DNA from 2 places in the Pseudomonas gorinensis genome. Region 1 is predicted to be linked to the other one. Evidence: predicted binding sites of a transcription regulator. Region 1 holds the regulator's gene; the other holds the start of a gene.

Region 1 (5,245 bases):
TAATGGCAACCCTGAAAGCCCAGCATCTGGCCAAGGCCTATAAAAGCCGTCAGGTCGTGCGCGACGTCAGCCTGTCGATCGACAGCGGCCAGATCGTCGGCCTGCTCGGCCCCAACGGCGCCGGCAAGACCACCTGCTTCTATATGATCGTCGGCCTGGTGCAGGCGGACCAAGGTCGCGTACTGATCGATGACCTGGACGTCAGCCACCAGCCGATGCATGGCCGTGCACGCGCAGGTATTGGGTATCTTCCCCAGGAAGCGTCGATCTTCCGCAAACTCTCGGTGGCCGACAACATCATGGCCATCCTCGAGACCCGCAAGGAACTCGACCGCGACGGCCGCCGCAAAGAGCTGGAAAGCCTGCTGCAGGAATTCCACATCAACCACATTCGCGACAATCTCGGCATGAGCCTGTCCGGTGGTGAGCGTCGTCGCGTTGAAATTGCCCGCGCCCTGGCGACCGCGCCGAAATTCATCCTGCTGGACGAACCGTTTGCCGGCGTGGACCCCATCTCGGTGGGTGACATCAAGCAGATCATCCATCACCTCAAGGCCAAGGGCATCGGTGTACTGATCACCGACCACAACGTCCGTGAGACCCTGGATATCTGCGAAACAGCTTACATCGTCAACGATGGCCAGCTGATTGCCGAAGGTGACTCCGCCACTATCCTGGCCAACGAACTGGTCAAGGAAGTGTACCTGGGCCACGAGTTCCGCCTGTAAGCAGCCTGGCGTCACGGCCGTTGGCCACGGTGCGCGGGAGTCAATAAAAACCTCCGGATTTTTATTGTTACCGCGCTCTAGGCAAAGCCCCCGATATCAGGCATATAATTTGCTTATGTTTGGCGCTCACGCGCCCTGTCGTGGATGGCGCATTGCGCCGGCGAATAAGGTGTTAAGCCCCTGCCATGAAACCATCGCTAGTCCTGAGAATGGGCCAGCAGCTGACGATGACACCGCAGCTGCAACAGGCCATCCGCCTGCTCCAATTGTCGACCCTGGACCTGCAACAGGAAATCCAGGAGGCCCTGGAGTCCAATCCGATGCTCGAACGCCAGGAAGAAGGCGACGACTTCGACAATGCAGACCCGCTGGCCGACAACATCGAGCAAAAACCCAACCCCGATGTGCAGGAACCCTCCTATCAGGAAACCGCCCCGACGGTGGATAACCTCGAGGAAGGCGACTGGAACGAACGCATACCCAACGAGCTGCCCGTGGACACCGCCTGGGAAGACGTCTACCAGACCAGCGCCAGCAGCCTGCCCAGCAACGATGATGACGAGTGGGACTTCACCACCCGCACGTCCGCCGGCGAGAGCCTGCAGAGCCACCTGTTGTGGCAATTGAACCTCGCGCCGATGTCCGACACCGATCGCCTGATCGCCGTGACCCTGATCGACTGCATCAACAACCAGGGTTACCTGGACGAAACGCTCGACGAGATTCTTGAAGCCTTCGATCCGGAACTGGATATCGAACTGGACGAGATCGAAGCCGTCCTGCACCGCATCCAGCAATTCGAGCCCGCCGGCATTGGCGCGCGCACCCTCAGCGAGTGCCTGCTGCTGCAACTGCGTCAACTGCCTGCCAAGACGCCTTGGCTTGCCGAAGCCCAACGCCTGGTCACGGACTACATCGACCTGCTGGGCAGCCGCGACTATAGCCAGTTGATGCGCCGTATGAAGCTCAAGGAAGACGACCTGCGCCAGGTGATCGAGCTGGTACAGAGCCTCAACCCTCGCCCGGGCTCGCAGATCGAGTCCAGCGAAGCCGAATACGTCGTCCCCGACGTGATCGTACGCAAGGACAACGAGCGCTGGCTGGTGGAACTGAACCAGGAGTCGGTACCGCGCCTGCGGGTCAATCCGCAATATGCCGGTTTTGTGCGTCGCGCCGACACCAGCGCCGACAACACCTTCATGCGCAACCAGTTGCAGGAAGCGCGCTGGTTCATCAAGAGCCTGCAAAGCCGCAACGAAACCCTGATGAAAGTCGCCACCCAGATCGTCGAGCACCAGCGTGGCTTCCTGGAATACGGCGACGAAGCGATGAAGCCTCTGGTGCTGCATGACATCGCCGAAGCGGTTGGCATGCATGAGTCAACGATTTCCCGGGTGACCACGCAAAAATTCATGCATACCCCACGGGGCATATATGAGCTGAAATACTTTTTCTCCAGCCATGTCAGCACCTCCGAAGGCGGCGAATGCTCGTCCACGGCGATCCGCGCGATCATCAAAAAACTGGTTGCGGCGGAAAATCAGAAAAAGCCGTTGAGTGACAGCAAGATCGCTGGTTTACTGGAGGCACAAGGCATTCAGGTCGCCCGTCGAACCGTCGCCAAGTACCGCGAGTCCCTTGGGATCGCGCCTTCCAGCGAGCGTAAGCGTTTGATGTGACGGGCGGGCCACAGCGTTCCAGTGGCGGGTATTCCTACCCGCCGCTTTATGCACTGGCAACGAAGGAGAAGCTGTATGCAAGTCAACATCAGTGGACACCAACTGGAAGTGACCGAACCGCTGCGCGCCTATATCGGCGAAAAACTCAAAAGAATTGAGGGGCATTTCGACAAGATCACCAACGTGCAAGTCATTATGACTGTCGAAAAGCTGAAGCAGAAAATTGAAGCCACCTTGCGTATACCCGGCGGAGAAGTCGTCGCCAATGCCGAGCATACTGATATGTATGCCGCCATTGACGACCTGACCGACAAACTGGATCGCCAAATCAAAAAGCATAAGGAAAAGCAGTTGAGCCTCCTTCAGGGCACCGGCCGCTAACACTCCCCACCCATGATCCGACTTGAAACCATCCTGACCCCCGGCCGTTCCCTCGTGAACGCGCCGGGCGGCAGCAAGAAGAAAGCCCTCGAACAAATTGCCAACCTGATCAGCCGAGAAGTGCCTGATCTGGAGATGCAAGATGTCTTTGAGGCTCTGATTGCCCGTGAAAAACTCGGCTCCACCGGTTTTGGCAACGGCATCGCCATTCCTCACTGCCGCCTCAAAGGCTGCGACACACCTGTCAGCGCCCTGCTGCACTTGGACGCGCCTATCGATTTCGACGCGATCGACGGTGCCCCGGTAGACCTGCTGTTTGTTCTGCTGGTCCCACAGGCCGCCACCGATGCGCACCTGGAACTGCTTCGGCAGATCGCAAGCATGCTCGACCGCAAGGACGTACGCGACAAACTGCGCAGTGCCAGCAGCAACGAGGCACTGTACCAAGTTGTCCTGGATGAGCAAAACGGGCAGTAATCATGCGTTTGATCATCGTCAGCGGCCGCTCTGGCTCGGGTAAAAGTACCGCCCTCAACGTTCTTGAGGACAACGGTTTCTATTGCATCGACAACCTGCCCGCCGGGCTGCTGCCGGAGTTGGCGGAACGCGCCCTGATCCACACCGAATTGGCGCAGCCCCTGGTCGCCGTTTCGATTGATGCCCGCAACCTGCCCAGCCACCTTACGCGCTTCCCGGAATTGCTCGAAGAGGTGCGCGCCAAGCACATTCATTGCGATGTGCTGTATCTGGACGCCGACGAAGAAACCCTGCTCAAGCGCTTCTCCGAGACCCGTCGACGCCACCCTCTCAGCAGCCCCCATCGTTCCCTGGCCGAAGCCATCGAGGACGAAACCAAGTTGCTGGGGCCGATCATTGACCTCGCCGACCTCAAGATCAACACCACCAGCCTCAACCTGTACCAGTTACGCGATGCCATCAAGCTACGCCTGCTGAACCAGCCAGAGCCTGGCACGGCATTTCTGGTCGAGTCCTTTGGCTTCAAGCGTGGCATGCCGGTGGATGCCGACCTGGTCTTCGATGTGCGCTGCCTGCCCAACCCCTACTGGAAACCAGAGCTGCGTGACCAGTCGGGGCTGGATCAGCCAGTGGCCGACTACCTGGCCGCACAACCGGATGTGGAGGAGATGTTCCAGGACATCTCCAGCTACCTGCTCAAATGGTTGCCGCGCTTTGCCGCGAGCAACCGAGCCTATGTCACCATTGCCATCGGCTGCACCGGCGGCCACCATCGCTCCGTCTACCTGACCGAACGCCTGGGCCAGGTGCTGCAAAAAACCCTCAAGAATGTCCAGGTCCGCCACCGCGACCTCAGCTGAAAGGAACACCTGCGCGATGCCCGCTCTGGAAATTGAAATCATCAACAAGCTGGGCCTGCACGCACGCGCCTCTGCCAAATTCGTCGGTATTGCCGGGAAGTTCCCTTGCCAGATCCGCGCCGGGCGCACACCGGAGACCATGGTCGATGGCAAAAGCATCATGGCGATGATGATGTTGGCAGCCGGCAAGGGCACCAAGATTCATTTGAGCACCGAGGGCGAGCAAGAGCAGGAAGCAATGGAAGCCCTGGTGGAGCTGATCAACAACTTCTTTGATGAGGGTGAGTAAAACCATCCGCTGAGGCGGGCGTGAAGCCAGGGGCTTCACCCCAAGGCGGTATCCATCACCATCATCAAGCAAAAACCGCTACATAGCCCCAGACTGGCAAGCTTTTCGTGGCCATTACGCCGCGATTCGGGGATCACTTCATGAGTCACCACCAGCAGCATCGCCCCGGCAGCCAACGCCAGGCCAAGCGGCAACAGCACCTCGGCCAGGGTCACCAGCCAGGCGCAAAGCACGGCGAACACTGGCTCTACCAAGCCTGACGCCGCACCGATCAGGAAGGCCTTGACCCGCGACATCCCCGCCCCGGCCAATACCAACGCAATCACCAACCCTTCCGGCACATCCTGCAAGGCAATGCCCATGGCCAGGCTGTCGGCATCCGGCATGCCGCCGCCGGCTGAAACGCCAACGGCCATGCCTTCGGGGATGTTGTGGGCGATGATGGCAAACACAAACAGCCAGATGCGCGGTGGAATCACCGGTTTATCCGGCGTACCCACCAACATCTCCGGGCTGGCGCCGGAGACTTTGCGGTCCACCAGATACAAACCGAATGCCCCCAGCATGATGCCGAAGCTGATCAGCCCACCTGCCCCCCAGGGCGAAAGGCCAAGGGCTTCGGCAGCAGCAATACCAGGTACGACCAGCGAAAAGGCAGTCGCCGCCAGCATCACGCCGGCACCGAAGCCCAACAAGGTATCGCTCAACGCCACCGGCATCCGACGAATCACCAATACCGGAACCGCCCCCAGCGCCGTGCCAAGCGCGCAAATCGCCCCGCCTTGCAAGGCGCGCAGGATGCGCGGCTCCAGATCCAGCCAGGCCAGCCCG
Region 2 (5,245 bases), 2.5 Mb from region 1:
GAAACTGCGCAAACCCGTGGAGCCGCAAACGGGTGGATACGGTCAACATAGTTGAAACTGAACAGTCGTTCAATGGATGGGATTGGGCAGATGTCGTTTATCGGTCAAATGGGTCGCGAATGACCCGCGGCCAGTGGCGTCCTGGCCATGGGCTGATCGGCACCGGCAGCGAAGTGGCGGTGAACCTGACGGTGGCGGTGATCGCCCTAAGCCTCGTCATTCATGGCCTCGGCGGGTGTGGTATGAACGACGTGCCAGGGCGCAGGATCAGTCTTGGGGCTCACGGTCCCCCCCTATTCTCCGCTTCATCGACATCGCTCAGCGGCACTTCGGCATCATCCATCAGCGACCCTGGGTCTTCATTGCCCGGGTCATTGAGTTCTTCTTCCTCTTCATCTGCTTCTTCGCGTTCTTTGGACATGACCGTCTCCTCTAACCGCCTTGGGTGTCGATATCGGCATCGGTTTCAGGCTTGGGCTCGCGCTCGGGCTTGAAGTCTGGACTGTAGTCGTTTTCCTTGGCCTTGGGGTCGACGGCGGGCTTGGGGTCTTTCGGCGCATCGGCGGCAGTGGCTGGGGCTGGTTCGCCGCCGTCGATGGCGGGGTCGTTGCGGTCGCTGACGTGTGGATCGCGGTCTTTGCTCATGGGGCACCTCGGGTGAAAACGCAACCTGCGTCAAGGTAAGGTCCCGCGCGGGTTGCTGAAGTTCCAATGGCTTAAGAAACGGGATTATCGATCTGGATATAAAAGGCGTAGGCGCCGAGCAACACCCAGAACACCATGAACAGCCATGGCGCGCGCATGGAGAACAGCAGCGACTTGCGATAGCCCTTGTGGGAGGACTCCATCTCCGAGAACAGCGGCGATTCATCGTAGGCCATGCCCATCACCGGTTCGCTGCGCAGCAATTCGCTCTGCTTGTAGTGCCAGTGGTCGATGATCTCGTACGCGGCACGGATCCCCGGCCAGGCATTCAGGGAACTGAGGATGCCGAGGAAAGCCAGGAACACCGGCACCACCAGGGTGAACAACTTGCCCCACTCCGGGTTGAGGTTGCCCATGCCCGAGACGAAGGCAATGACCAGGAACGATTGCGCGGTGAGGTAGGCGTCAGTGCGGTTGGCCAGGATGCTGGTTTCGTACTGGATCTCGCGGCGGTAGAAATCCAGGCGGTCCTTGGGCGAGCCGAAGATCTTGGCGTTGTGTTCGCTGTGATCGATCAGGCTCGATTCGGGGGTGTCGGGTGAAATGATTCTGGGCACATCGGTGCTCCATGCCGGGGCTGAACCCCCTTAGAAGAAGGCAGTGGGGGTGAAGTTCAAGTTTGTTCATGCACCAATCCAGGGCGCCGCATGCCCTTGCGGCGAGCGGGCTAGCCCTAATGCCGTTCAGTTAAGGCTTTTTTGTAGGAGCGAGCTTGCTCGCGAAAAACTCACAGGCGCCGCGTTCATTCAGGAAACACGCGTTATCGTTGACGTTTTTCGCGAGCAAGAACTAGGCGTCCCCCTCGCTCCTACAGAAGGCGATGTACGCTTAACTGAATGGCATTAGGGCTAGCCCCGCGTTGGGCCGCGAAGCGGCCCCAATCAGGCCACCGCATTTATCCAGGCCGATTAAATCGCCAGGTTTTAGGGCTGCTGCGCAACCCAACGCGGGGCCAGCCCGCTCGCCACCGTTACAGTGTGCCTCCTTGACTGACTGGCATCAGGGCTTGCCACCAGGGTAAATCAGCGCGGTATGCGCGTTCCGGCACAAGCATTGCTTTATCCATTCATCTGCCCCGATACAGGAACATTCGTTACCCCCTGACCCAGAGCCGACCCCATAAGAAAGTAAGGACCAGGCCTGTTGGCACCCTCTGCCACGGGCTCATAAAAAATGCGTTTTTTTAAGCGGCAGTGCCACCCAAGGTTGTCCTCGGCACTGACAAGGTACTGGAATGGCTCGATCTTTCTTCGATGAAATGAATGACGCAAACGGCGTGTGCCGTGCGCACTATCAGGATTTCTCCCGCTGGCTGGCCAATACGCCGCCGGAATTGCTGGCCCAGCGTCGCCGCGAAGCCGATTTGCTGTTCCATCGCGCGGGGATCACCTTCACCTTGTATGGCGACGAACAAGACACCGAACGCCTGATTCCCTTCGACATCATCCCCCGCAGCATCCCCGCCAGTGAATGGAGCGTGATCGAACGCGGCTGCATCCAGCGCGTCAAGGCGCTGAACATGTTCCTTGCCGACATCTACCATGACCAGCGCATCATCAAGGCCGGGATCATTCCGGCCGACCAGGTGCTGGGCAACGAGGGTTATCAAAAGGCCATGGTCGGCCTGGACCTGCACCGCGACATTTATTCCCATATTTCCGGTGTGGACCTGGTGCGCGACGGCGACGGCACTTACTACGTGCTCGAAGACAACCTGCGCACCCCCAGCGGCGTGAGCTACATGCTCGAAGACCGCAAGATGATGATGCGCCTGTTCCCCGAAGTGTTCGCCAAGCAGCGCATCGCGCCGGTGGACCACTACCCCAACCTGCTGCTCAAGACCCTGAAAAGCGCCAGCCGCCTGGACAACCCCAATGTGGTGGTGCTGACGCCTGGGCGCTTTAACAGCGCGTTCTTCGAACATGCGTTCCTGGCGCGGGAAATGGGCGTGGAACTGGTGGAAGGCGCCGACCTGTTCGTGCACGACCTCAAGGTGTTCATGCGCACCACCGACGGGCCCAAGGCGGTGGATGTGATCTACCGGCGTATCGACGATGCGTTCCTCGATCCGCAGGCGTTCAACCCGGACTCGATGCTCGGCGTGCCCGGCCTGGTCGCCGCCTACTGCGCCGGCAACGTCGTGCTGGCCAACGCCATCGGCACCGGCGTGGCCGACGATAAATCGATCTATCCCTATGTGCCGGCCATGATCAAGTTTTACCTGGATGAAGAGCCCATCCTGCAAAACGTGCCGACCTTCCAATGCCGCAAGCCAGATGAACTGTCCCACGTGCTGGCCCACCTGGGCGAACTGGTGGTCAAGGAAACCCAGGGCTCGGGCGGCTACGGCATGCTGGTCGGCCCGGCGTCCACCGCTGCCGAAATCGAGGACTTCCGCCAACGCATCAAGGCGCGCCCCCATGCGTATATCGCCCAACCGACCCTGAGCCTGTCCACGTGCCCCACTTTTGTCGAAAACGGCATCGCACCACGGCATATCGACCTGCGGCCCTTTGTGCTGTCCGGCAAGGAAACCCGCCTGGTGCCGGGTGGCCTGACGCGGGTGGCCCTGCGTGAAGGCTCGTTGATCGTCAACTCGTCGCAAGGCGGCGGAACCAAGGACACCTGGGTGGTGGAGGGCTGACCATGCTGAGTAGAACCGCCGCGGATTTGTATTGGATGTCCCGTTACCTGGAGCGCGCCGAGAACCTCGCGCGCATGCTTGAAGTCAGCTACTCGCTGTCGCTGATGCCCCAGGCCGGGCGCAGTGATGGCTTGGATGAACTGGCGATGTCGTTGCTCAGCAGCGGCACCCTGGACAGTTACCTGGAGCGCCACCAGCAGCTGGACGCCGAGCGCATGCTGCACTTCTTCGCCCTTGATGAAGAAAACCCGGCCAGTATCTATAACTGCCTGCGCGCCGCCCGGGGCAATGCCCACGCGGTACGCGGGCGCATCACCGCCGACATGTGGGAGAACCTCAACGCCACCTGGCTGGAAATGCGCAGCATCGCCGCCGGCGGCCTGGCGCGGCATGGCATCAGCCACTTCTGTGATTGGGTCAAGCAACGTTCGCACCTGTTTCGTGGGGCCACATCCGGCACCATCATGCGCAATGACGCCTACCGGTTTATTCGCCTGGGCACCTTTGTCGAACGCGCGGACAACACCTTGCGCCTGCTGGATGCGCGCTATGAGATGTTTGGCGAGGAATCGGAAGAAGTCAGCGACTTGTCGGCCCGCGGTTATTACCAGTGGAGCGCCCTGCTCCGTGCGTTGTCGTCGTTCGAAGCGTATACCGAGCTGTACCCGAATGCGTTGAATGCGCGCTCGGTGTCGGAGCTGCTGCTGTTGCGCAGCGATGTGCCGCGTTCGCTGCATGCGTGTATTGAGGAATTGAGCCATATCCTCGCGGACCTGCCCGGCAGTTATGGCCGCGCGGCACAGCGCTTGGCGGCTGAGTTCGAGGCGCGGCTGAGGTATACGGGGATCGATGAGATTCTGGAGGACGGTTTGCATAGCCGGTTGACGGAGTTTATTGACACGGTGAGGGAGTTGGCGCGGGCGATTCATAGTTCTTATCTGGAGGTCGTGTAAACGGTGGGAGGGGGCGTGCTCCCGATTGCGTCAGTTAAGCAAATCACCGTAAACACATCAGCTACATTCTGGACCAGGATCCGCTCGGTATTGGCGGTGCTACGCCTAGATCAATCTTGGTAGCTTGAGACTCTGCTCCGCTTGAGGTCGGCAGCGAGAGAGAGTGGCAGGCGTTTTTACACATTCAGGGTTAAAAGCAGCGAGTACCTATCCGTTTGAGGCAGTGGATAGGTACTCGGTTATTTTGTTAACTCAGTCTGTGCCGATTACTCCGTCTTGGCTGTTTCGCTGTTAAGCGATGTGTGTCGCTATAGCATTGTCACGACTATGTTATCTAGGGACACTGTATTTACTGGCCCTCTAATATGGAAAGATATTGATACTCCAATCGCAGTTGATGGTATATCCATAATAAATTTAATGTTCCTCCAGGTAGCTGAAGTTGGGAATATAGGGCTTTCACGTACTCCAAGCCCGGGCAATATACTCCCCCGAATCTGTAGGTCATTCGCGCCAGACTCATGTCTATAATCGAAGGATATTTCGATGGTATTGGTGGCCATAAAGTTATAGCCGCTATACAACTTTCGAAGCCAAGAAGCAGCGTATTTTTCTACCTTTACGCTTCGCCAATATATATTTTCGCCTTCTTCTACAAGAGCACCGGCCCCATTAACATTGTACCACCCATTCCAGCTATAAGTGTTGAAATCAGTCCTATCTACTGTAGGCACCCTTTTTACTTTATAAGTAGTAGGAGCAAAACTAACCGCTCTCAAAACATCAGCACTGCCATCAAGTGTCACCTTAATTTCTACGGAGATGGGATCATCAGGCGGTATTTTCTGCAACCAATCACGTGACACTGGCTTGTTCGTCAGTCCGTTCAACTCCGATGAGAGAATTGGATAATTGCTTAATACCGGCAACGGTTCATGTCTGC

What was found. The regulator sigma-54, encoded in region 1, starts transcription at its own class of promoters, with help from an activator protein. The targets are predictions, from matches to a motif close to ANTGGCATNNANNTTGCTNT.
Region 2: the regulator sigma-54 is predicted to act here: its motif matches at 1,746-1,765, upstream of AB7933_RS17970 (circularly permuted type 2 ATP-grasp protein).

Annotation. Positions count from the first base shown of each region.
Region 1 covers NZ_CP167125.1:1,384,330-1,389,574, reverse strand. Annotated here, with positions in the region: gene lptA (lipopolysaccharide transport periplasmic protein LptA) at 1-3, shown strand, start outside; gene lptB (LPS export ABC transporter ATP-binding protein) at 3-728, shown strand; gene AB7933_RS06255 (RNA polymerase factor sigma-54) at 914-2,407, shown strand; gene hpf (ribosome hibernation-promoting factor, HPF/YfiA family) at 2,483-2,788, shown strand; gene ptsN (PTS IIA-like nitrogen regulatory protein PtsN) at 2,801-3,265, shown strand; gene rapZ (RNase adapter RapZ) at 3,268-4,125, shown strand; gene AB7933_RS06235 (HPr family phosphocarrier protein) at 4,142-4,414, shown strand; gene AB7933_RS06230 (ZIP family metal transporter) at 4,450-5,245, opposite strand, start outside.
Region 2 covers NZ_CP167125.1:3,932,154-3,937,398, forward strand. Annotated here, with positions in the region: partial or broken gene AB7933_RS17950 (transporter) at 147-265, shown strand; gene AB7933_RS17955 (hypothetical protein) at 281-421, opposite strand; gene AB7933_RS17960 (hypothetical protein) at 433-645, opposite strand; gene AB7933_RS17965 (hypothetical protein) at 717-1,262, opposite strand; gene AB7933_RS17970 (circularly permuted type 2 ATP-grasp protein) at 1,940-3,349, shown strand; gene AB7933_RS17975 (alpha-E domain-containing protein) at 3,352-4,302, shown strand; gene AB7933_RS17980 (hypothetical protein) at 4,611-5,245, opposite strand, start outside.